Regions from separate parts of the Viridibacillus sp. FSL H8-0110 genome, predicted to be linked through region 3. Evidence: a T-box and tRNA genes for the amino acid it is inferred to sense, from the RefSeq annotation. Region 3 holds a T-box; the other regions hold tRNA genes.
What was found. A T-box is a leader RNA that pairs with one kind of tRNA and senses whether it is charged. The one in region 3 lies ahead of pheS (phenylalanine--tRNA ligase subunit alpha), so its partner is inferred to be a tRNA-Phe.
Positions count from the first base shown of each region.

Region 1: it encodes a tRNA-Phe, which carries the amino acid that the T-box ahead of pheS (phenylalanine--tRNA ligase subunit alpha) is inferred to sense. The anticodon was not compared.
Region 2: it encodes a tRNA-Phe, which carries the amino acid that the T-box ahead of pheS (phenylalanine--tRNA ligase subunit alpha) is inferred to sense. The anticodon was not compared.

Region 1 is NZ_JBBOPJ010000001.1:611,055-618,767, forward strand. Features, by position in the region: rRNA gene MHH98_RS02990 (16S ribosomal RNA) at 1-269, shown strand, start outside; tRNA gene MHH98_RS02995 (tRNA-Ile) at 366-442, shown strand; tRNA gene MHH98_RS03000 (tRNA-Ala) at 457-532, shown strand; rRNA gene MHH98_RS03005 (23S ribosomal RNA) at 629-3,558, shown strand; rRNA gene rrf (5S ribosomal RNA) at 3,695-3,810, shown strand; tRNA gene MHH98_RS03015 (tRNA-Asn) at 3,822-3,896, shown strand; tRNA gene MHH98_RS03020 (tRNA-Ser) at 3,902-3,993, shown strand; tRNA gene MHH98_RS03025 (tRNA-Glu) at 4,016-4,090, shown strand; tRNA gene MHH98_RS03030 (tRNA-Val) at 4,106-4,181, shown strand; tRNA gene MHH98_RS03035 (tRNA-Met) at 4,204-4,280, shown strand; tRNA gene MHH98_RS03040 (tRNA-Asp) at 4,284-4,360, shown strand; tRNA gene MHH98_RS03045 (tRNA-Phe) at 4,390-4,465, shown strand; tRNA gene MHH98_RS03050 (tRNA-Thr) at 4,473-4,548, shown strand; tRNA gene MHH98_RS03055 (tRNA-Tyr) at 4,558-4,641, shown strand; tRNA gene MHH98_RS03060 (tRNA-Trp) at 4,654-4,727, shown strand; tRNA gene MHH98_RS03065 (tRNA-His) at 4,745-4,820, shown strand; tRNA gene MHH98_RS03070 (tRNA-His) at 4,868-4,943, shown strand; tRNA gene MHH98_RS03075 (tRNA-Gln) at 4,950-5,021, shown strand; tRNA gene MHH98_RS03080 (tRNA-Gly) at 5,030-5,104, shown strand; tRNA gene MHH98_RS03085 (tRNA-Cys) at 5,117-5,190, shown strand; tRNA gene MHH98_RS03090 (tRNA-Leu) at 5,233-5,314, shown strand; gene MHH98_RS03095 (helix-turn-helix domain-containing protein) at 5,651-6,190, opposite strand; gene MHH98_RS03100 (proline racemase family protein) at 6,421-7,431, shown strand.
Region 2 is NZ_JBBOPJ010000001.1:851,110-858,822, reverse strand. Features, by position in the region: gene MHH98_RS04330 (isochorismate synthase) at 1-43, opposite strand, end outside; gene MHH98_RS04325 (hypothetical protein) at 410-1,345, shown strand; gene MHH98_RS04320 (dipeptidase) at 1,405-2,337, opposite strand; gene MHH98_RS04315 (MFS transporter) at 2,383-3,585, opposite strand; gene MHH98_RS04310 (TraR/DksA C4-type zinc finger protein) at 3,804-4,295, opposite strand; gene MHH98_RS04305 (MerR family transcriptional regulator) at 4,384-5,148, opposite strand; tRNA gene MHH98_RS04300 (tRNA-Glu) at 5,372-5,443, opposite strand; tRNA gene MHH98_RS04295 (tRNA-Ser) at 5,448-5,538, opposite strand; tRNA gene MHH98_RS04290 (tRNA-Asn) at 5,544-5,618, opposite strand; tRNA gene MHH98_RS04285 (tRNA-Ile) at 5,629-5,705, opposite strand; tRNA gene MHH98_RS04280 (tRNA-Gly) at 5,713-5,786, opposite strand; tRNA gene MHH98_RS04275 (tRNA-Phe) at 5,791-5,866, opposite strand; tRNA gene MHH98_RS04270 (tRNA-Asp) at 5,896-5,972, opposite strand; tRNA gene MHH98_RS04265 (tRNA-Met) at 5,976-6,052, opposite strand; tRNA gene MHH98_RS04260 (tRNA-Ser) at 6,085-6,177, opposite strand; tRNA gene MHH98_RS04255 (tRNA-Ile) at 6,200-6,276, opposite strand; tRNA gene MHH98_RS04250 (tRNA-Met) at 6,293-6,366, opposite strand; tRNA gene MHH98_RS04245 (tRNA-Ala) at 6,394-6,469, opposite strand; tRNA gene MHH98_RS04240 (tRNA-Pro) at 6,489-6,565, opposite strand; tRNA gene MHH98_RS04235 (tRNA-Arg) at 6,570-6,646, opposite strand; tRNA gene MHH98_RS04230 (tRNA-Leu) at 6,676-6,764, opposite strand; tRNA gene MHH98_RS04225 (tRNA-Gly) at 6,771-6,845, opposite strand; tRNA gene MHH98_RS04220 (tRNA-Leu) at 6,871-6,955, opposite strand; tRNA gene MHH98_RS04215 (tRNA-Lys) at 6,975-7,050, opposite strand; tRNA gene MHH98_RS04210 (tRNA-Thr) at 7,063-7,138, opposite strand; tRNA gene MHH98_RS04205 (tRNA-Val) at 7,157-7,232, opposite strand; rRNA gene rrf (5S ribosomal RNA) at 7,242-7,357, opposite strand; rRNA gene MHH98_RS04195 (23S ribosomal RNA) at 7,491-7,713, opposite strand, start outside.
Region 3 is NZ_JBBOPJ010000001.1:1,027,355-1,035,067, reverse strand. Features, by position in the region: gene pheT (phenylalanine--tRNA ligase subunit beta) at 1-1,016, opposite strand, end outside; gene pheS (phenylalanine--tRNA ligase subunit alpha) at 1,029-2,066, opposite strand; T-box leader at 2,186-2,416, opposite strand; gene MHH98_RS05115 (TrmH family RNA methyltransferase) at 2,479-3,249, opposite strand; gene MHH98_RS05110 (zinc-binding dehydrogenase) at 3,273-4,250, opposite strand; gene sspI (small acid-soluble spore protein SspI) at 4,388-4,594, shown strand; gene MHH98_RS05100 (C40 family peptidase) at 4,819-5,961, opposite strand; gene MHH98_RS05095 (FAD-binding oxidoreductase) at 6,266-7,651, shown strand.

The sequences.
Region 1 (7,713 bases), 420 kb from region 3:
TGCTAATCTCATAAAATCGTTCTCAGTTCGGATTGTAGGCTGCAACTCGCCTACATGAAGCCGGAATCGCTAGTAATCGTGGATCAGCATGCCACGGTGAATACGTTCCCGGGCCTTGTACACACCGCCCGTCACACCACGAGAGTTTGTAACACCCGAAGTCGGTGAGGTAACCTTTATGGAGCCAGCCGCCGAAGGTGGGATAGATGATTGGGGTGAAGTCGTAACAAGGTAGCCGTATCGGAAGGTGCGGCTGGATCACCTCCTTTCTAAGGATAATTACGGAAACAGATCTTGGATCTGTCGATTAACGTCTTGCGTTCAGTTTTGAAGGTTCATACTTCAATTATATATTTTCCCAAAAGGGGCCTATAGCTCAGCTGGTTAGAGCGCACGCCTGATAAGCGTGAGGTCGATGGTTCGAGTCCATTTAGGCCCACCATATTTTCTTTTTTTGGGGCCTTAGCTCAGCTGGGAGAGCGCCTGCCTTGCACGCAGGAGGTCAGCGGTTCGATCCCGCTAGGCTCCACCAATATTGTTCTTTGAAAACTGGATAAAACGACATTGAAGCAAATTAAGTAACACATTTTTTATTATTAAGTTTTTTAGGCTTAATAACTAACTTTTAGGTTAAGTTATTAAGGGCGCATGGCGGATGCCTTGGCACTAGGAGCCGAAGAAGGACGGCACTAACACCGATATGCTTCGGGGAGCTGTAAGTGAGCTTTGATCCGGAGATTTCCGAATGGGGGAACCCACTGTTCGTAATGGAGCAGTATCTTGACGTGAATACATAGCGTCTTGATGGCAGACCCAGGGAACTGAAACATCTAAGTACCTGGAGGAAGAGAAAGAAAAATCGATTCCCTGAGTAGCGGCGAGCGAAACGGGAATAGCCCAAACCAAGAGGCTTGCCTCTTGGGGTTGTAGGACACTCTATATGGAGTTACAAAGGAATGAGTTAAACGAAGCGGTCTGGAAAGGCCCGCCAGAGCAGGTAACAGCCCTGTAGTTGAAAGTTCATTCTCTCTTGAGTGTATCCTGAGTACGGCGGAACACGTGAAATTCCGTCGGAATCTGGGAGGACCATCTCCCAAGGCTAAATACTACCTAGTGACCGATAGTGAACCAGTACCGTGAGGGAAAGGTGAAAAGCACCCCGGAAGGGGAGTGAAATAGATCCTGAAACCATGTGCCTACAAGTAGTTAGAGCCCGTTAATGGGTGATAGCGTGCCTTTTGTAGAATGAACCGGCGAGTTACGATTACATGCGAGGTTAAGTTTTAGAAGACGGAGCCGCAGCGAAAGCGAGTCTGAATAGGGCGAATGAGTATGTGGTTGTAGACCCGAAACCAGGTGATCTACCCATGTCCAGGGTGAAGGTAAGGTAACACTTACTGGAGGCCCGAACCCACGTACGTTGAAAAGTGCGGGGATGAGGTGTGGGTAGCGGAGAAATTCCAATCGAACCTGGAGATAGCTGGTTCTCTCCGAAATAGCTTTAGGGCTAGCCTCGTGATAAAGAATCCTGGAGGTAGAGCACTGTTTGAACTAGGGGTCCATCCCGGATTACCGAATTCAGACAAACTCCGAATGCCAGTGATTTATGCACGGGAGTCAGACTGCGAGTGATAAGATCCGTAGTCAAGAGGGAAACAGCCCAGACCACCAGCTAAGGTCCCAAAGTAATTGTTAAGTGGAAAAGGATGTGACGTTGCTTAGACAACCAGGATGTTGGCTCAGAAGCAGCCATCATTTAAAGAGTGCGTAATAGCTCACTGGTCGAGTGACGCTGCGCCGAAAATGTATCGGGGCTAAACAATTCACCGAAGCTGTGGATGGACATCTTAGATGTCCGTGGTAGGAGAGCGTTCTAAGTGCTGTGAAGTCAGACCGGAAGGACTGGTGGAGCGCTTAGAAGTGAGAATGCCGGTATGAGTAGCGAAAGACGGGTGAGAATCCCGTCCACCGAATGACTAAGGTTTCCTGAGGAAGGCTCGTCCGCTCAGGGTTAGTCGGGACCTAAGCCGAGGCCGATAGGCGTAGGCGATGGACAACAGGTTGATATTCCTGTACCACCTATTTACCATTTGAGCAATGGGGGGACGCAGTAGGATAGGGTAAGCATGCTGTTGGTTATGCATGTTCAAGCAGTGAGGCGTGAAATGAGGCAAATCCCATTTCTATAACGTTGAGCTGTGATGACGAGGACGTATGTCCGGAGTTCCTGATTTCACACTGCCAAGAAAAGCCTCTAGCGAGGTAAAAGGTGCCCGTACCGCAAACCGACACAGGTAGTCGAGGAGAGAATCCTAAGGTGTGCGAGAGAACTCTCGTTAAGGAACTCGGCAAAATGACCCCGTAACTTCGGGAGAAGGGGTGCTCTAGTAGGGTGAAAGCCCGAGAGAGCCGCAGTGAATAGGCCCAGGCGACTGTTTAGCAAAAACACAGGTCTCTGCAAAACCGTAAGGTGACGTATAGGGGCTGACGCCTGCCCGGTGCTGGAAGGTTAAGAGGAGTGCTTAGCGCAAGCGAAGGTGCGAATTGAAGCCCCAGTAAACGGCGGCCGTAACTATAACGGTCCTAAGGTAGCGAAATTCCTTGTCGGGTAAGTTCCGACCCGCACGAAAGGCGTAACGATCTGGGCACTGTCTCAACGAGAGACTCGGTGAAATTATAGTACCTGTGAAGATGCAGGTTACCCGCGACAGGACGGAAAGACCCCGTGGAGCTTTACTGTAGCCTGATATTGAATTTTGATACATCTTGTACAGGATAGGTAGGAGCCAGAGATTCCGGAGCGCCAGCTTCGGAGGAGGCGTTGGTGGGATACTACCCTAGATGTATTGAACTTCTAACCCATGCCCCTTAGCGGGGTAGGAGACAGTGTCAGGCGGGCAGTTTGACTGGGGCGGTCGCCTCCTAAAGAGTAACGGAGGCGCCCAAAGGTTCCCTCAGAATGGTTGGAAATCATTCGTAGAGTGTAAAGGCATAAGGGAGCTTGACTGCGAGACCTACAAGTCGAGCAGGGTCGAAAGACGGGCTTAGTGATCCGGTGGTTCCGCATGGAAGGGCCATCGCTCAACGGATAAAAGCTACCCCGGGGATAACAGGCTTATCTCCCCCAAGAGTCCACATCGACGGGGAGGTTTGGCACCTCGATGTCGGCTCATCGCATCCTGGGGCTGTAGTCGGTCCCAAGGGTTGGGCTGTTCGCCCATTAAAGCGGTACGCGAGCTGGGTTCAGAACGTCGTGAGACAGTTCGGTCCCTATCCGTCGTGGGCGTAGGAAATTTGAGAGGAGCTGTCCTTAGTACGAGAGGACCGGGATGGACACACCGCTGGTGTACCAGTTGTTCTGCCAAGGGCATCGCTGGGTAGCTATGTGTGGACGGGATAAGTGCTGAAAGCATCTAAGCATGAAGCCCCCCTCAAGATGAGATTTCCCATTACGCAAGTAAGTAAGATCCCTCAAAGACGATGAGGTAGATAGGTTCGAGGTGGAAGTGTGGCGACATACGGAGCTGACGAATACTAATAGATCGAGGACTTAACCAAATTTTACTTAACAAACTTCAATGTAATTTATCCAGTTTTGAGAGAATAATAAAAAACTTTTCTAAAATAGCAAAAAACACTTGCTAAAATTTAAAAAAGATGATATAATTATTCTTGTCCTTAGGTAATACAATAGTCTAGTGATGATGGCAAAGAGGTCACACCCGTTCCCATGCCGAACACGGAAGTTAAGCTCTTTAGCGCCGATGGTAGTTGGGGGTTTCCCCCTGTGAGAGTAGGACGTTGCTAGGCGATCATATTATTCCGAAGTAGCTCAGTGGTAGAGCATCCGGCTGTTAACCGGACGGTCGTAGGTTCGAGTCCTACCTTCGGAGCCATTTTTGGAGAGCTGTCCGAGTGGCCGAAGGAGCACGATTGGAAATCGTGTAGGCGAGTAACCTTGTCTCAAGGGTTCAAATCCCTTGCTCTCCGCCATACACATTCTCATTTATTAAATGGCCCCTTGGTCAAGCGGTTAAGACACCGCCCTTTCACGGCGGTAACACGGGTTCGAATCCCGTAGGGGTCACCATTTATAACATTATACGGAGGATTAGCTCAGCTGGGAGAGCACCTGCCTTACAAGCAGGGGGTCGGCGGTTCGATCCCGTCATCCTCCACCATTTAAGTCAATAATACCATTATCGCGGGGTGGAGCAGTTCGGTAGCTCGTCGGGCTCATAACCCGAAGGTCACAGGTTCAAATCCTGTCCCCGCAACCAAATGGTCCGGTAGTTCAGTTGGTTAGAATGCCTGCCTGTCACGCAGGAGGTCGCGGGTTCGAGTCCCGTCCGGACCGCCATTTTTTAAAAAAGAATATTAAATTATTATGGGTCAGTAGCTCAGTTGGTAGAGCATTAGATTGAAGCTCTAAGTGTCGGCGGTTCGATTCCGTCCTGACCCACCATAATAATGCCGGTGTAGCTCAGTTGGTAGAGCAACTGACTTGTAATCAGTAGGTCGAGGGTTCGACTCCTTTCGCCGGCACCATGTTTTTCTGGAGGGGTAGCGAAGAGGCTAAACGCGGCGGACTGTAAATCCGCTCCTTCGGGTTCGGCGGTTCGAATCCGTCCCCCTCCACCATTTTTTTATTTTAGGGGCATAGTTTAACGGTAGAATAGAGGTCTCCAAAACCTTTGATGTGGGTTCGATTCCTACTGCCCCTGCCAATTTAAATTATATAATGGCGGTTGTGGCGAAGTGGTTAACGCACCTGATTGTGGTTCAGGCATTCGTGGGTTCGATTCCCATCAGTCGCCCCATTTAATTTTTGACAATAAAATAATTTAGATATAATAATAATATTATGGCGGTTGTGGCGAAGTGGTTAACGCACCTGATTGTGGTTCAGGCATTCGTGGGTTCGATTCCCATCAGTCGCCCCATATTATTGGGGTATAGCCAAGCGGTAAGGCAACGGATTTTGATTCCGTCATGCCCTGGTTCGAATCCAGGTACCCCAGTTAAATTTGCGGAAGTAGTTCAGTGGTAGAACACCACCTTGCCAAGGTGGGGGTCGCGAGTTCGAACCTCGTCTTCCGCTCCATTTTCTATTTACGGCGGCATAGCCAAGTGGTAAGGCACAGGTCTGCAACACCTCTACCACCGGTTCAAATCCGGTTGCCGCCTCCAATTATTTTTAAAATAACTACATATAATCTATAATAATATTATGCCGGTGTGGCGGAATTGGCAGACGCGCACGACTCAAAATCGTGTTCTTTCGAGAGTGTCGGTTCGACCCCGACCACCGGTATCCTAAATAAGCAAGTATATCAAGGGTTCTCATCTAATGAGGGCTCTTTTTTGTTGTCAAAATTTCTTTCATTAAGGGAAGAACCCTGATGGAATTTAAGGTGCAAAATATTCTAGAACCACAGTCGTTCAATGTTAGCTATGAAGGTGCTGGCTTTCTAAATTAGATATTGCAAACTTGGTAGAGGAATTATCTATAATTGAGATTGATGAGGGGTTTGAGTAGGTATCTGCAAATTTTAAAGAAGAGGGTAAAGTACTAAAAGAGAGGAGGGAAATTTCCCTCCTCTTTTTTATTATTAGTAATTATAGAAACAAAATTTGGATTTATTTATTTTCATTCTGAAGAAACACATAAAAATTTAACAGGTGTACTTGTGAGATTCAACCAATAATGTGGACTACTAGAGTCGATGATAATGGAGTCATGTTCGTTTAAATGATATTCTTCATCATTTATTTGTACAGTCAGTATGCCGTCTAAAACATACAGAAATTCTTTTCCGTGATGAGTAAATTGATTCCCCTTGTTTTCTCCGGGATTTAGAATTATAAAAAGTGGGTTAAAGCCAAGTCCTGTATGATTGCCGGACAAGTCCTTGTAAATGAATTGGTTGACGGTCAAATCCGCACTGCTATTAATTCCACGAATGACAGTTGGCTGCTTTTGTTTTGTTTCTGTGCTGAAAAAGTAACTAGGATTTACTTGAAGTACTTCAGATATTTTCTTAAGCGATTCTAGTGTTAGAGATGATTTCATACGCTCAACTTGTGATAAAAAACTGATGGATAGATCAGTCTTGTCTGCAATTTCCTTAAGGGTCAATTTTCTTTCTTTTCGTAGGCTTTTAATTTTATCTCCAATTGTTTTGTCCATAACAATACCTCATCTCAATTTATGTAAAGTATACATCATTATATATTTTAAAAAATAAAGTTGACAGAATATTACCTCTAATCTAATATTAGGTTATTGTAATTTAAGTAATACTTCAAATATATTGAACTTTCACTTAAATTATAAAACATATGTTAATAAATAACTAGAGTCTCTTTTTATAAGTCATTTTGAAATAGTATTTTAAAAATTGGATTGGAGAGATTTAAATGATCATTAAAAAAGTATATACAACAGTTGATGTACATGTTGCAGGCGAACCATTACGAATTATAACGGATGGGCTACCCGAGATAAAAGGTGATACTCAATTGGAAAGACGTGCTTACTGCATGGAACATCTTGATTACATAAGAGAAGTACTGATGCTTGAACCAAGGGGGCATCACGGTATGTATGGATGTATTATTACGCCCCCTGCGAGCCCTCATGCAGATTTTGGAGTACTGTTTATGCACAATGAAGGTTGGAGCACGATGTGTGGACATGGAATTGTTGGTGTAATCACGATGGGGATAGAAACAGGTCGTTTCATCGTGACAGAAGAAAATCAGAAATTTATCATCGATAGTCCTGCAGGTGAAATAGTAGCCTATGCAAAATGCAATGGTTCTATTGTAGAAGCGGTTTCTTTTGAAAATGTTCCGTCATTTGTATTGGAAAAGGATATGCCTGTAAGTATTGATGGTTATGAATTCAATGTTGATATCTCATTTGGAGGTGCTTTCTACGCAGTTGTTAAAAGCAAAGAGATGAGTTTGAAAGTAAATACCAAAGATTTACCTGCAATTCAAAAATGGGGAACGAAAATCAAACGATATATCGAAGATAAAATAGATGTAGTTCATCCACTTGAAAGTGGCCTTCGTGGCATTTATGGTGTTATTTTCTCAGATGATCCAGTAGGAGAGAATGCAAATTTGCGTAATGTTACAATTTTTGCTGATGAACAAATCGACCGTTCACCTTGTGGTACAGGTACGTGCGCAAGACTGGCAAGCCTTTATGCACATGGTGAATTGGAAGATAAGGGAAGCTTTGTTCACGAAAGCATCACAGATGGCCAATTCATTGGTGAGATATTATCGATTAGCAATGTAGCGGGGTATGAAGCGGTTATTCCAAAAGTTACAGGAGAAGCTTTCCTGACAGGTTTCCACCAATTTTTAGTTGATCCACGCGACACTTTGCCAAGAGGATTCTTATTGGAAGAGATTTGATAGTTTCGTAGCTTTAAAGAAAGAAGGGGTGGTGCAAAAAGAAGAATAATTTTATTCAATTAACTATTTATGTTGCTGTATCATCACTTATTGATACTGAAAACATAGTAAATAATATTGAGGATGATTTAACGGGAACCGCAATTGTGCATTCACGTTTTGGTGATGAAATAGAATCTCTTGAAGAAGCTAAGGATGCATCCTTTCCAGAATCAAATATGGTGGTTCAATAATCTCGCAGAGCAACATGTATTTGTTAGGTAGTTCAGTACTGGAGGAAAA
Region 2 (7,713 bases), 180 kb from region 3:
TTTCAATTCGGTCGCCGGTTGTTGCTGACAACTTCCGATTCATGAAAATTCCCTCCGTCAACGGATCCCACCAATTAATGGAATCCACTCGTACATACTTAAATATCCTATACTATCATACATCTTTATTGGCAATTCGGCACTTCATTTGCAAAGTTCACTCGCAATTTCTATGTATTCCCGCTAGTAATTTACTAAAAAATTCTAATACAGCTAAAATATAAACGTCATGATAGATTATGTCATGACATTTTGTCTAACAACATATATTCTACTTATGAACAACCTTATTTGAATAAGAACTGAAATCGATCGTAATAAAAGTTTTAAAAATACTAGAAGAGAGTCCAGAAAAGGGGTTATCACTACGAGAAAAAAGTCTGATGCTAAGCAAATAAAGTCAGCATTTATGAAAGTAAAACGAAACCTATTGAAAAAGCCACATATCATTGTAAGCTTTGCAATTGCTTTCTTTTTCCTTTTTATAAGTAATACCACCATTTCAGTTGTAATGGCTAGTAATGGAAAGAAGTTAGCACCGATTCGATTAGATATTGGTGGGAATTCTGTGGCTCGGGAAGTTTTTGATACTTTAAACCGCGCAGACTATGAAATTATGAGTGTCGGATTAATACCATATCCTTATACCATAACTATTTCTCTCCATCTAACCAATGAAGAATTGGAAAAAGAAAAACCAATAGTGACAAAGAAAGTTGAAGAAATTTTGGCAGCCCGCTATATTGACGATTATAAAATCAAAATCGAGAAATTCGAAAATGTTCTGCCTAATGAGTTGCCATCTAAAAGTGAAGAAATCCATAAAGAAATGCTGAACCTCTTCCCTATCATTTCAAAAACCATGAAAAAATTCGGATATGATACACCGCCTAGCATAGCATATAACGATATAAAATCTGGAATCCTCATTATAGAATTACCTAATACTGAAAAAAGAAAAAAGACTATAAAGCAAGCTGTGGAAAAGGCTTTAAAGAAGGAAAAGTTTAAAATAAAAAAAGTTGAATTTAAACTGTATAACAAATCGAAAAGACTTCAAGATTATAGATGGAGTCCAATTATTAGCACTATTTCAGATAATCTTATTGGGAAAAGTGATTACATGCTGAAAGGTATAAGTTATCAAATAAAGAATGGAAAAACCTATATTTCTTTAAACACGGAGTTAGACAAGTCTAAGTCCGAAAATGTCACTTATTTAAAAGAGACTTTCAAGAAATTTTTCACATTAGAATCCACTAAAACCCAGATAAAGAAAGATGCTTACGAATTAATCATTTACGGCAAAAGTAAGCAAGTACTAGTGAAAATAACAAAGAATTAACTTCACTGCAAAAAAACGTTATGACAACCTACGTCATGACGTTTTTTTTATACTTAAATTTATATTTCTTTCACATAAGATAAGAAGTTATTACTCGCGATACCTTTCACTTCATCCTCAGTAAAATGGTCTTGCAATTTCTCTAACAAATTTTGAGTTTGAGATGCATTCTGTAAATTCTCAACAAACTGGTGAATGCCGTCAAAATCTGATCCTAACCCTAAATTCTCTACACCCACTACATTTGCTAAATGCATAAAATGTTGAATCAATACCTGCATTGTAGCAGATTCAGTATGATTGACAATAAACTCTGGATAATAAACTAGATGAATATGACCACCATGTTCTACAAGAGCCTTTGCCTGCTCATCCGTTAAATTACGAGGATGGTCACATAATGCACGTGCATTCGAGTGACTAGCAATAATATGTTTAGCTATCGGTAGTACATCCCAAAATCCTTGCATGTTTAAATGTGATACATCTATGAGTATGTCACGTTCATTTAATAATGCCACAACCTCTTTTGCAAAATCTTTCAAACCTAAATTAGGGTCATTTTGTGCACCATAGGCAACAGCATTCTCATTATTCCAAGTGAGGCCAACTAGTTTCACTCCTGCATCTAATATAGCCTGTAATTTGAATAGATCGGCTCCGATGGCATCACAACCTTCTAATGTTAAAACCGCTCCAATTTCACCTTCTTGTAGCGTTTCTAGTTGATGCCAATCTGTAATATGTACGATCTCCGGATTTGGAGCAAGCACTTGTGTTTGGAATAATTCAATTTGGCGGAGTGCCTCTAAATATTTTCTTCCTTGAGGTATATCTTCATCTACGAAAATCGCAAAAAATTGTACCTTCACTTTTCCTTGCTTTAAGCGTTCTAAATTTGCTTGTAATTGTGGTGCATTTCTAAAATTAAGTGGTTCTTCGGCTATGGACAATTTCCATAACACATCACAATGCAAATCGATAATATTCATATGTTGTACCCCCATTAGCTATCTTACTGCACATATTATACATGGTTACGATGTTTCAGCATAATATCGCTTGTTTGATTTTTGAAATACTTGTGTGCACAATATGACCGATAGTAGCACTGCTATTGCCGAAAATCCTACAGCCACCATTTGTAAAGAAAACCATTCAGCTAGAGCACCGATAATAAAAGTAAATGAAATTTGTATTATACTTAAGAACATTGCTGTTACACTACCAAACCGCCCCATAATTTCTGTTGGCACATTTTTTTGATAGAAAGTATCATATCCTGAGTTGGAGAATGACATAAAGAACCCTAAAAAGATAAATGCTGCAGTTGCTGTCCAAAACCCTACAGAGCTGTAAAATAATAAATAGCCAACTGTGGTCATCAACATACCTACGGCAAAGTATATTTGTAATGATATTTTTTTCACAAACATTGCTGATATTGATGCCCCAATAATTGAGCCTATCCCCGTAATGCTAACGATTACTCCATACATTTGATTAGATAATCCTAAGTTTTGCTTAATAAATGTCACCTCTTGTGAATCTAGAGAAAAAGCAATCATTAAAGCAACTTGGAATAATAAATATACTTTTATAAAATAATGATCTTGTTTTATATATGACTTAACAACTTGCCAATCTACTAACATCATTTTTAAAGAAAATGGTTCACGCTTTAATATTGTTTCATCTTCGATATTTGGTAACAGGTAAATACAAATCGCACAACAAAAGAATGTAACTGCGTTAATCACGACACATATCGTTGTACCTACTGTTGCAATTAGTATACCCGCAAGCGCTGGGCCGATTAAAAACGAACCTGAATTCATCATACTCATAATTGAATTAAATCGTCGTCGATCGGTTTCCTTTACAAATTTCGTAATATAAAAAGTAGAGCTGGGCCCAAAAAAAGAACCTGCCATATTTGCAACAAAGATTATGGTATAAATAATCCAAATCGATCCCATAAAAGGTACAAGTAGCACAAGTAAACCTCTTATCACATCAGAAATTATCATTAATCTTCTCTTATTCTGCCTATCAATTATGGAGCCGGCAAAGAAATTTGTTAGTAACTTTGCAACAGGACCTACAATATAAATACCTGCAACTGCTGCTGCTGATTTGGTCATATCAAGAACCAAGACATTCAACGCGATTATGTAAATCCAATTCCCAAAAAACGAAACGCCAATTCCACTAAGTAATAAAGAATATCTTTTCCACATCCCAATTTTCACCCCTTATTTGTCAATCGATTGATGAAATTGTATTTCCCCCTTCTACATACAATAAAATCTATATATTTCCATTTTACAATTATGTAAATTTAATATGTATATAAATTTCTGAAGATTCCATAAAATATCTTTCTAATTTCACATAGTTGTCATTAATATTGAGCACAACAAAAATGGAACTGTATCCCCACAGTCCCATTTTTACTTTATTCTATTTGATCGCTAGGTGAATCTGAGGAACCGTATGCTTCTACTTCTAGAAAACTGTCCTCATTATCAACAATCGATCTTTCATCCTGTATAGGTCTCTCTGTTGATGCATTTAATAGTTCCTCCTCAACAGGTCTGTCAGTAGGTACCTTATTTTCTGGTACATGTTCAACACATGTCAGTGCTGTTGGAATAGCCTCTAATCGACCAAATGGAATGTCTTCTCCACATTCACTACATTTTCCATAAGAACCATCATCAATAGCTCGCAACGCAGCCTCAAGTTTTTCAATTTCTTGTTCATTATGCTCGCCTATCGCCATTTCTGTTACTTGATCTGTTAAATCAGTTGCTTGATCTGCAGGATGGTTGTCATAATTGGATAACTCTGTTGAGTCTGGGGGCTCATGTGTATATTTTCTTCCCTGCAACACAAATAATTCTTGTATCATTTGATTTTTTAAATTTTGATATTTTGTGTTCGTCATTTTATTCCTCCATTAATATAACCTATTTTTATTATTTCCTATATTTTTTAAATCAAACATAAAAAAGAGTACTGCTTTTTGCAGTACTCTAAATATCCATTCCAGTATAGATTAATATAGCATCTCTTAAAAGTTGTGCTGTACCATTTTGCTCTTTATCATAATAGCTCGTGAAACGTTCATCTGCTATATACATTTCTGCAAGTCCTGCATGTGCTTCTTTACTATACTTTGGCCAATAATACATTAACCATCGCTTATGTGCTTCGGCAGCACGCTGAGCAACATCACTATCAGCTTGACCAGTTTCCATTGCTTGCTTTAATAATCTCTTCACGTCTTGCTCTAATGCTTGCACTTCTTCATATTGCTGCTCAGTCATTTGTTGCACTTTATTATTGGAAGCATCAACTGTAGTATCTCCGTAATTTTGACGTATCTCTTGACCATATTGTTTTTCATTATCTAAAATCATTTTTTCCTTTAAACCTTCAAACTTTTCTTCATTCGACATTTGAATTCCTCCATTCATAGCACTGATCGTTTTAGTTACCGTTGTTATCATGACATCTAATTGGTGGCGTTTCTCCATTAATGCCTTATAATGCTCCATTAAGGCATTCTTATAGTCAAAATTCTCGACTGTTATGATTTCTTTAATGACTTCTAACTTAAAGCCTAATTCACGATAAAATAATATTTGCTGTAACAAATCAATCTCTTCTTGCCCATAAATACGATAACCTGAAGAATTTACACGTGTAGGTTTTAACAAGCCTAGATCATCATAATAACGCAATGTTCTTGAACTAACTCCTGACAGCTGAGCAAGTTTTTGAATTGTCATTTCCATCTTCTTTCACCTCCATGTTTCTACTATATAGTTTGACGTAACGTTAAGGTCAACAGTATTTAAAATAAAAAATCTAAGTATCGGCAATCAGCCTTTACTTAGTATGTTACTTTCATTATCTGCAAAAATAGCTTTAACTCATTAAAAAAATGCCTTTTCAATTTACTTTCCAAACGCAAAAAAACCATTAGAATCAAATATGATTCTAATGGTTTTTAAAGTATGACCCCTACGGGATTCGAACCCGTGTTACCGCCGTGAAAGGGCGGTGTCTTAACCGCTTGACCAAGGGGCCTATATGGCGGAGAAGGAGGGATTTGAACCCTCGCGCCGCTTACGCGACCTACACCCTTAGCAGGGGCGCCTCTTCAGCCACTTGAGTACTTCCCCATATATGGCTCCGAAGGTAGGACTCGAACCTACGACCGTCCGGTTAACAGCCGGATGCTCTACCACTGAGCTACTTCGGAAAAATTTTAATGGTGGGCCTAAATGGACTCGAACCATCGACCTCACGCTTATCAGGCGTGCGCTCTAACCAGCTGAGCTATAGGCCCATAAAATTGGAGCGGGTGAAGAGAATCGAACTCTCGACAACAGCTTGGAAGGCTGTGGTTTTACCACTAAACTACACCCGCATCATGGTGGGTCAGGACGGAATCGAACCGCCGACACTTAGAGCTTCAATCTAATGCTCTACCAACTGAGCTACTGACCCATGATGATTAATACAATATTTTTAAAAAATGGCGGTCCGGACGGGACTCGAACCCGCGACCTCCTGCGTGACAGGCAGGCATTCTAACCAACTGAACTACCGGACCATTTGGTTGCGGGGACAGGATTTGAACCTGTGACCTTCGGGTTATGAGCCCGACGAGCTACCGAACTGCTCCACCCCGCGATAATGATATTATGAAATTAAATTTTAAAAAATGGAGGAGGAAGAGGGATTCGAACCCCCGCGCGGTATGACCCGCCTGTCGGTTTTCAAGACCGATCCCTTCAGCCAGACTTGGGTATTCCTCCAAAAAATATAACGTTGTGTAGATGGTGGACCTTGCAGGACTCGAACCTGCGACCGGACGGTTATGAGCCGTCTGCTCTAACCAACTGAGCTAAAGGTCCTTTAGTTTGGTTAGTATGGCGGCAGAGGGGATCGAACCCCCGACCTCACGGGTATGAACCGTACGCTCTAGCCAGCTGAGCTACGCCGCCATGATGGTATTAAATTTAGTAATAAATTGGTGGAGCCTAGCGGGATCGAACCGCTGACCTCCTGCGTGCAAGGCAGGCGCTCTCCCAGCTGAGCTAAGGCCCCATAGGGTTGAAAGTATTAATGGTCGGGAAGACAGGATTCGAACCTGCGACCCCTTGGTCCCAAACCAAGTGCTCTACCAAGCTGAGCTACTTCCCGTTAATGGCGCGCCCGGCAGAAGTCGAATCCACAACCTTCTGATCCGTAGTCAGACGCTCTATCCAATTGAGCTACGGGCGCATTTATATCACTTATATTATATTAAAATATGGTGCCGAGGACCGGAATCGAACCGGTACGGTAGTCACCTACCGCAGGATTTTAAGTCCTGTGCGTCTGCCAGTTCCGCCACCCCGGCATATTTTGGAGCGGAAGACGAGGTTCGAACTCGCGACCCCCACCTTGGCAAGGTGGTGTTCTACCACTGAACTACTTCCGCAATATGCTGATAAACTTAAAAATTATGGTGCGGGTGAAGGGAGTCGAACCCCCACGCCTTGCGGCGCTAGATCCTAAGTCTAGTGCGTCTGCCAGTTCCGCCACACCCGCATATAATGTTTTTTAAAAATGGTGAGCCATGTAGGATTCGAACCTACGACCCTCTGATTAAAAGTCAGATGCTCTACCAACTGAGCTAATGGCTCATATAAAATGAATGGTGCCGGCGAAAGGAGTCGAACCCTCGACCTACTGATTACAAGTCAGTTGCTCTACCAACTGAGCTACACCGGCATTGTTTATTTAAAATAATGGTGGAGGATGACGGGATCGAACCGCCGACCCCCTGCTTGTAAGGCAGGTGCTCTCCCAGCTGAGCTAATCCTCCATATTGTTCGCCTAGCAACGTCCTACTCTCACAGGGGGAAACCCCCAACTACCATCGGCGCTAAAGAGCTTAACTTCCGTGTTCGGCATGGGAACGGGTGTGACCTCTTTGCCATCGTCACTAGACTATTTTCTTAAGGACAAGAATTATTATAACATATTTTTTAAAGTTTAGCAAGTGTTTTTTGCTATTTTAGAAAAGTTTTTTTCTTATTCTCTCAAAACTGGATAAATTACATTGAAGTTCGTTAAGTAAAATTTGGTTAAGTCCTCGATCTATTAGTATTCGTCAGCTCCGTATGTCGCCACACTTCCACCTCGAACCTATCTACCTCATCGTCTTTGAGGGATCTTACTTACTTGCGTAATGGGAAATCTCATCTTGAGGGGGGCTTCATGCTTAGATGCTTTCAGCACTTATCCCGTCCACACATAGCTACCCAGCGATGCCCTTGGCAGAACAACTGGTACACCAGCGGTGT
Region 3 (7,713 bases):
ACAGTCGTTGTCCCTTCATGCACTTCTGAGTTTAATCCGCCCATAACACCAGCTACAGCTACTGGTTCTTTAGCATTAGTAATAACAAGATTACTCGCATTTAATGTACGTTCTTTATCATCAAGAGTCGTTATTTTTTCGCCTTCATTAGCTAAACGAACTACAATTTCCCCTGTTCCTAAACGGTCATAGTCAAATGCGTGAAGCGGTTGACCATATTCCATTAAGATGTAGTTAGTAACATCGACAACATTGTTATGCGGACGTACGCCAGCCGCCATTAAACGCTGTTGCAACCATAATGGAGACTCAGCTACTTTAACGTTTTTCACAACTTTTGCTACGTACATAGGGTTTTCTACCGGTGCATCTACACGAAGTTTTAAATAATCAGAAGCTTTTTCAGTTGATTCTGTATAATCTAGTTCCGGTAATTTAACATCCTCAGAAAGGATTGCTCCTACTTCATAAGCTACACCTAACATACTCATAGCATCTGAACGGTTTGGTGTTAAACCAAGTTCAAGCACTGTATCATATAGGCCAAGTACTTCAAGTGGATCTGCCCCTACTGGCGTTTCCGCAGGTAATACGAAAATACCTTCACTGTAAGCTTTCGGTACTAATTTACCTTCGATACCAAGCTCTTGTAGTGAACAAATCATGCCGTTAGATACTTCACCACGAAGTTTGGCTTTTTTGATTTTGCCACCCGGTAAATGGGCACCTGGACGAGCAACGATCACTTTTTGACCAACTGCTACGTTTGGAGCTCCACATACGATTTGTGATAATTCTTCTTCACCAAAATCTACTTGGCAAATATTTAATTTATCCGCTTCTGGGTGTTTTACTTTTTCTTTCACTTCGCCAACCATTAGCTTTTTCATACCTTCAGCTAGGTTTGCAACGCCGTCCACTTCAATCCCAGAACGTGTAATTTTTTCTGCTAAAACTGCTGGCTCTAGGCCTTGTAAATCAACATATTGTTCTAACCATTTTAACGATACTAACATGTTTACCCCTCCTTACTCTTCTGTGCGGTGGAATTGTGATAAGAATCGGATGTCATTCGTATAGAAATGACGGATATCGTCCACCCCATATTTCAACATTGCAATACGTTCTTGCCCCATACCAAATGCGAAGCCTGAAACTTTTTTAGGATCATAACCAGCCATCTCAAGAACGTTTGGATGTACCATACCGGCACCTAGAATTTCAATCCAACCAGTTTGTTTACATAAACTACAGCCAGATCCACCACATTTGAAACAAGAGATATCCATTTCTACTGAAGGCTCAGTGAATGGGAAGAAACTTGGGCGTAAACGAATTTCACGTTCTTGGCCAAACATTTTTTTCGCGAAAAGATCCAAAGTACCTTTTAAATCGCTCATTGTAATGTTCTCGCTTATTACAAGTCCTTCAATTTGATTGAATTGATGCGAATGTGTAGCATCATCATTGTCACGGCGGAATACTTTACCTGGACAGATAATTTTCACAGAAGCACCTTGTTTTTCTTCCATAGTACGAGCTTGTACAGGAGAAGTTTGTGTACGAAGTAAAATCTCTTCAGAAATATAGAATGTATCTTGCATATCACGAGCAGGGTGACCTTTTGGCAGGTTTAATGCTTCGAAGTTATAATAGTCTTTTTCAACTTCTGGTCCTTCCGCAATTTCATATCCCATGCTGATGAATAAGTCTTCTATTTCTTCAACAACCTTTGTTAACGGATGTTTACTACCAACTTTTATAGGACGACCTGGTAAAGTCACGTCAATTGATTCTTTTTCAAGTTGTTCCTGAACCGCTTTTTCCTCTAGTAATTGCGCACGTGCTTCAAGCACCTCAGTCACTTCTTGACGTACAACGTTTACTAGAGCACCCATTTTAGGACGTTCCTCTGCAGGCAGTTTACCCATCCCTTTTAATAAATCCGTGATTGGACCTTTTTTACCTAAATAAGCAACACGCACATCATTCAACTCTTTAGAGTTCGATGCCGCTGCAATTTTCGCTAAAGCTTCTTCCTTTAGCTGATTTAATTGTTCTTCCATTGCCATTTAAATTCCTCCTTCCAATATCGAATAGTAAAAAACAAATTGTTTTTACTAAACATGCAAACCTTCTTTTCATGTAGAATGTAAAAAATCTGCACAAAAAAACTCGCCCCCTAAAAAGGGACGAGGACATAGTTCGCGGTACCACCCTAGTTATTGTACTTAAGTACAATCACTTCATTGACATAACGGCTCTAAACCGGCCTACCTTTACAGCAATTGCTGGTCCCGGTGGCTGCTAACGGAGTGAACTTCCATGTAACACAACTTTATGCACGCTTGCAGTCTTTGGCGAGCACTCCCTAAAAAGTGTAGAAACATATACTTTTTCCGATCAAAGCATTTAATTTTTATAAATTATTGTATGCAATAATAAACATTATACGCAACTAAATTGTTTTCTTCAAGGTCACTTTGCTGAAACTGCGAAGTTATATAACAAAATACCAGAAGCTACTGCTACATTTAAAGATTCAGCTTGCCCTAAAATTGGAATGATTACATTGGCATCTGTTTTTGCAAGTAAGTCTGGGTGAATACCATTGCCTTCATTGCCCATAATAAGTGCAAATTTATCGCCTTTTTTCACTTCAGAATATACTACTGCATTATCTAAAGCTGTCCCGATAACAGGGATTAATCTGTCTTGTAAACTGTCAATCCAGTCTCCAAGATCCCCTTTCACCACAGGAATATGGAAATGCGATCCTTGAGCAGAGCGGACTGTTTTTGGATTGAAAGCATCCGCTGAGCCTTTACCAAGAATAACCGCATCAATACCTGCTGCATCTGCCGTACGAATCATTGTACCCACATTACCTGGATCTTGAACTGCATCAATTAATAATAATTTTGTCCAGCCTACTTGTTCTTCCTCTGTTACTTCACGTTGTTTACATTGTGCGAAGATACCCTGAGGATGTTCTGTTTCAGACAATTCTTTTGCAATTGCTTGTGTTACTTCTACAACAAAAATGTCATCAATATTCCATGTATGTGGAATGTCCACACCTTCACGGACGATAATTGTTAATACCTCACCATTGTTTTTAATTGCTTCTTCAACTAAATGGAATCCTTCAACGATAAATTCGCCAGAGCGTTCACGTTCTTTTCTAGTTGTCACCAGTTTTTTCCAATACTTCACTAGTGAATTTTGTGGTGATTCTATTCTTTTCATAAAATGTATACCGCCTTTAATTTTTAAATCGTTATAGTTATTTTGCCAAACTGATGATTTTCTTTTAAATATTCAAGCGCTTGTTCCGCTTCATCTAATGAGAAAGTTCGGTCCATCACTGGATGCGTGTTAAATTTCGCTAAATGCTCAAGGCATGCACGGAATTCCTCGCGACTTCCCATTGTAGTCCCATACAATGTATATTGTCCATAGAAAAATTTTCGTAAGTCAAAATCGACAACGTCTTCTGTTGTTGCACCGAACAATACTATTTTACCACCCTTTTTTAAAACATCCAAAGAGCGATTAAAAGTGGCACGTCCAACACTTTCAATAACAATATCGATTTGTTCCTCTTTTAATAATTCTACCCAGTCAGCGTGCGTATCAATCGCAATGTCAGCACCAATTTCAAGTGCTGCATTTCGTTTTTCTTCACTACGAGAAGAGACTATGACTCTAGCTCCAACATTTTTAGCCATTTGGATTAAAAACGTCGCAACACCGCTACCTGCTCCTGGGATAAATATTGTTTGCCCCGCTTCTATTTGCCCTTTTGTAAATAAGGCACGATAACCTGTTAATGGTGAAATACCAATAACAGAAGCCTCTTCAAATGAAAGATGTGCTGGCTTTCGCTCTAGTTGTTCCACTGAAATAGCAATTTTCTCCGCGAATGTTCCGTTGTCAGGAAAACTTAAGATATCAAAATCAGCAGGGGGTACATCAGAATTTTCATACCAACGCAATGAAGGATTAATAATGACTTCATCTCCTACTTGCCAATCTGTCACACCCTCACCTATTGCTTCAATAACACCGGCTGCATCAGAACCTAAAATAAGCGCCTCACTATCATTGCCTAAACGTCCTGGTGTATACAAATCTCGACGATTTAATCCTGAAGCTTTAATCGCAACTACTGCTTCTAAAGCGCCAGCTTGTGGGTTAGGTAATTCAGTTACTTTAAAAGATCCTTTTTCAAAAACAAATGCTCTCATGATAAAACAACCCCTTAGTTATGTAATATTTTTTCATAAAATTCACAATAGTAAATAATATCAACCATTCTAATTTTAACAAATGAATGTATAACTATCGAGCCTAACGGCAAAAATGATAATAGGAGGGATGAAGTATGAATTTTCAAATACGACAAGCCGTTAAAGCTAATGTTCAAGGTCAAAGCGCCGACGAACTGGAGAATGTTGTTGAAGATGCGATTAAACGCGGTGAGGAGCATTTACTCCCTGGACTTGGCGTCTTTCTAGAAGCATGGTGGAATAATGCAGATCAACAAAAAAGACAAAATTTTATGCAAGATTTATCCAAAGCAATGGCCTAATAAAAAAACTGTCCAAACGATGTCAACTTCGCTTGGGCAGTTTTTCATTTAGAGACAATGATATTCCCACCTAGTTAATACTCATTTTCACCCTTAACTTATATCTTAGCGAATGAAATTTCAACAAATTTCACCTTTTCAATATATAAAAAGCTGAACTAATAAAATTGCTTAGTTCAGCTTGTTACACATTATTCATAACTATTTTTCTTATTAATTTTTAATTATCTTACGCGTGCTGCACTCGAGAAACTAGATGGATTGTAAGATGCGATTTTCACGACATCACCAGTTTGAGGTGCATGTAACCATTGGCCATTACCGATATACATACCAACGTGGTACGCAGGGCTACCAAAGAACACTAAATCGCCAGCTTGGACATCATTAGGTGAAATACGAGTACCTGCATTTTGTTGTTGACTAGACGTTCTCGGAAGACTAATGCCTTCAGAACGGTAAACATATTGCATTAAACCTGAACAATCAAAGCCTGATGGTGAAGTACCACCCCATACATATGGTACGCCAAGGAAATTCTTCGCATAACCAATTAGACCAGATGCATCTCCGCCTGAAGGTTTTTGATTTGTTAGGTTTAGGGCATCATTTTTGTTTGATGTTTTTGTGATATTCACTACTGGTGGTAAGCTCACTGTTTTTTCATCGTCATTAGAAGCTGTTTTTACTGCTTCTCTTACTGCTTTCTCTGCACGTTTTTGAGCAGCCTTTTCAGCTTTTTTAGCGGCCTTTTCTTCTTTAATTGTTTTTTTCGTTGCTTTTAGTTTAGATACAACTTTCTTTTTATCTTTTTTGATTTGCTTCATTTCTTTAGCTAAATCTTTCTTATCTTTTTTCAATTCTTTATTAATTTTATCAAGAGATGTTTTTGAAGTGATTAGCTTATCTTCTTTTTCATTTAGCTCTGTCATTAATGATTGATCACTATTTAAAATTTGAGTTACGGCTGTTGTACGGTCGATGAAATCAGACATACCTTCAGATGATAGTAAGACATCTGCATATAACATCCATTCACTCTTGCTTTCACCTTGGATATCTCTTAATCGCTCTTCATATAATGTTTTACGGAATTCATATTCTGTTTGCGTTTGTTTAATGTCTTTTTTTGTTTGAGTAATTTTTTCGTTCGAGTTTTTAATTTTCTTATTTAGTCGATCAACCTTATCCATTGCCTCAATAATACTGTTATCAATCTTTTGGATTTTTTGTTCAAGCTTTAAGGCTTTTTGTTCAGCTTTTGTTTGAGCTGAGCCATTTGAAGGACTAGCGTAAGAAGGGGATACTTGTAATAGAGCAGCCGCTAAAACGGTTATTGCTAAAACATTTTTGAATATCTTCTTCATTAATTATCATCTACTTTTCTATGTAATATTATGGGTGTTTTGCTATGTTTTTTTACTTGACTATTTTCCAGTCTATACTTCTGCTATATGAAAAACAATATTTCGACATGTACTGTAACATAAATGTAATCTTTAGTGTATGGAATTTAGCTATTCCTAACTAACATTCTATAAAAACAGCTCTATCCATATTTTGTCTTGCGTAATATCGTGGCCATATTATAATAAATTCTATTACATCGTTAATTATCCGAAAATAATCATATTTCGGATTCTTCAAAAATTTAAAGTGAGGCGAATTGAAATGACAGTAGCAGTTGATAACATTGTAGAAGCGTTAAAACAATTCCTAGACGGAGATCAAGTTTCTGTTAACGAGACAGTGAGAGAGCTACACGGTCAAGACGAATCATATCATGTGGCTTCCCTTCCAGACATCGTTGTTTTCCCTAAAACGAAGGAACAAGTAAGTGAAATTATGAAACTGGCAAACGAGCTAGTAGTTCCTGTAGTACCTTTTGGGAGAGGTTCTAGTTTAGAAGGTCATGTTATTCCTTATCAAAATGGTATTACGATTGACTTTTCTTTAATGGATAAAATTTTAGAAATTCGTCAAGATGATTTACTTGTAAAAGTACAACCTGGTGTCACAAGAATGCAGTTAAATAAAGAACTTAAAAAACACGGTCTCTTTTTCTCAGTAGATCCTGGTGCAGATGCTACTTTAGGCGGGATGGCTGCGACAAACGCGAGCGGCACAACGGCTGTACGATATGGCGTCATGCGCGACCAAGTACGTGACTTAGAAGTTGTTTTAGCAGACGGCAGAATTATTCACACTGGTAATTTAGCTGCAAAATCATCATCTGGCTATCATTTAAATGGTTTATTTGTAGGCTCTGAAGGTACCCTTGGTTGCTTCACAGAACTTACATTAAAGGTTTATGGTATTCCTGAATTTGAAACGGCTGCTCGTGCTGTCTTCCCGACAGTTGAAGATGCAATTGCTGCTGTTACTTCTATTTTACAAGTCGGCGTTCCGATTGCACGAGTTGAATTAGTCGACGAAGAGTCTATTCGCCAAGTAAATCATTACTGCGACACTGATTATCCTGAAAAACCAACTCTATTTATCGAATTTCACGGTAATGAAGCAGGTTTAGCACAAGATGTGATATTTACACGTGAAATTATGGAGGATCATGGTTGTGTAGAAGTACAGTTCGAATCTGATAATACTGCTCGTACAAAACTTTGGGATGCTCGTCATAACTTAGCTTACGCTTATACACACGGTCATCCTGGTAAAAAACAAATGGTAACAGATGTTTGCGTAGCCATCTCAGACTTAGCTGATGCTGTTCATTTTGCACGTGAACAACTAAATGCAGCTAATCTTCCAGGTGGAGTATTAGGTCATGTCGGTGATGGTAATTTCCACGCGATAGTTATGATTGATATGAAAGATGCAGAGGAAGTTAAGAGAGCCGATGCTTTTAATGAAGCTATCGTACAATTTGCATTAGATCGAAACGGTACTTGTACTGGAGAACACGGCGTTGGAATCGGGAAACAAAAATACCAAGCTAAAGAGCATGGCGAATCATATAATGTCATGAAAGCTATTAAAATCTCACTTGATCCAAACAATATTTTGAATCCAGGTAAAATCGTTCGTATCGAAGAATAAGATATATAATGTGATACCCCGCTACTATTTAATATTAGGAGCGGGGTTTTTACTAGTTTTTT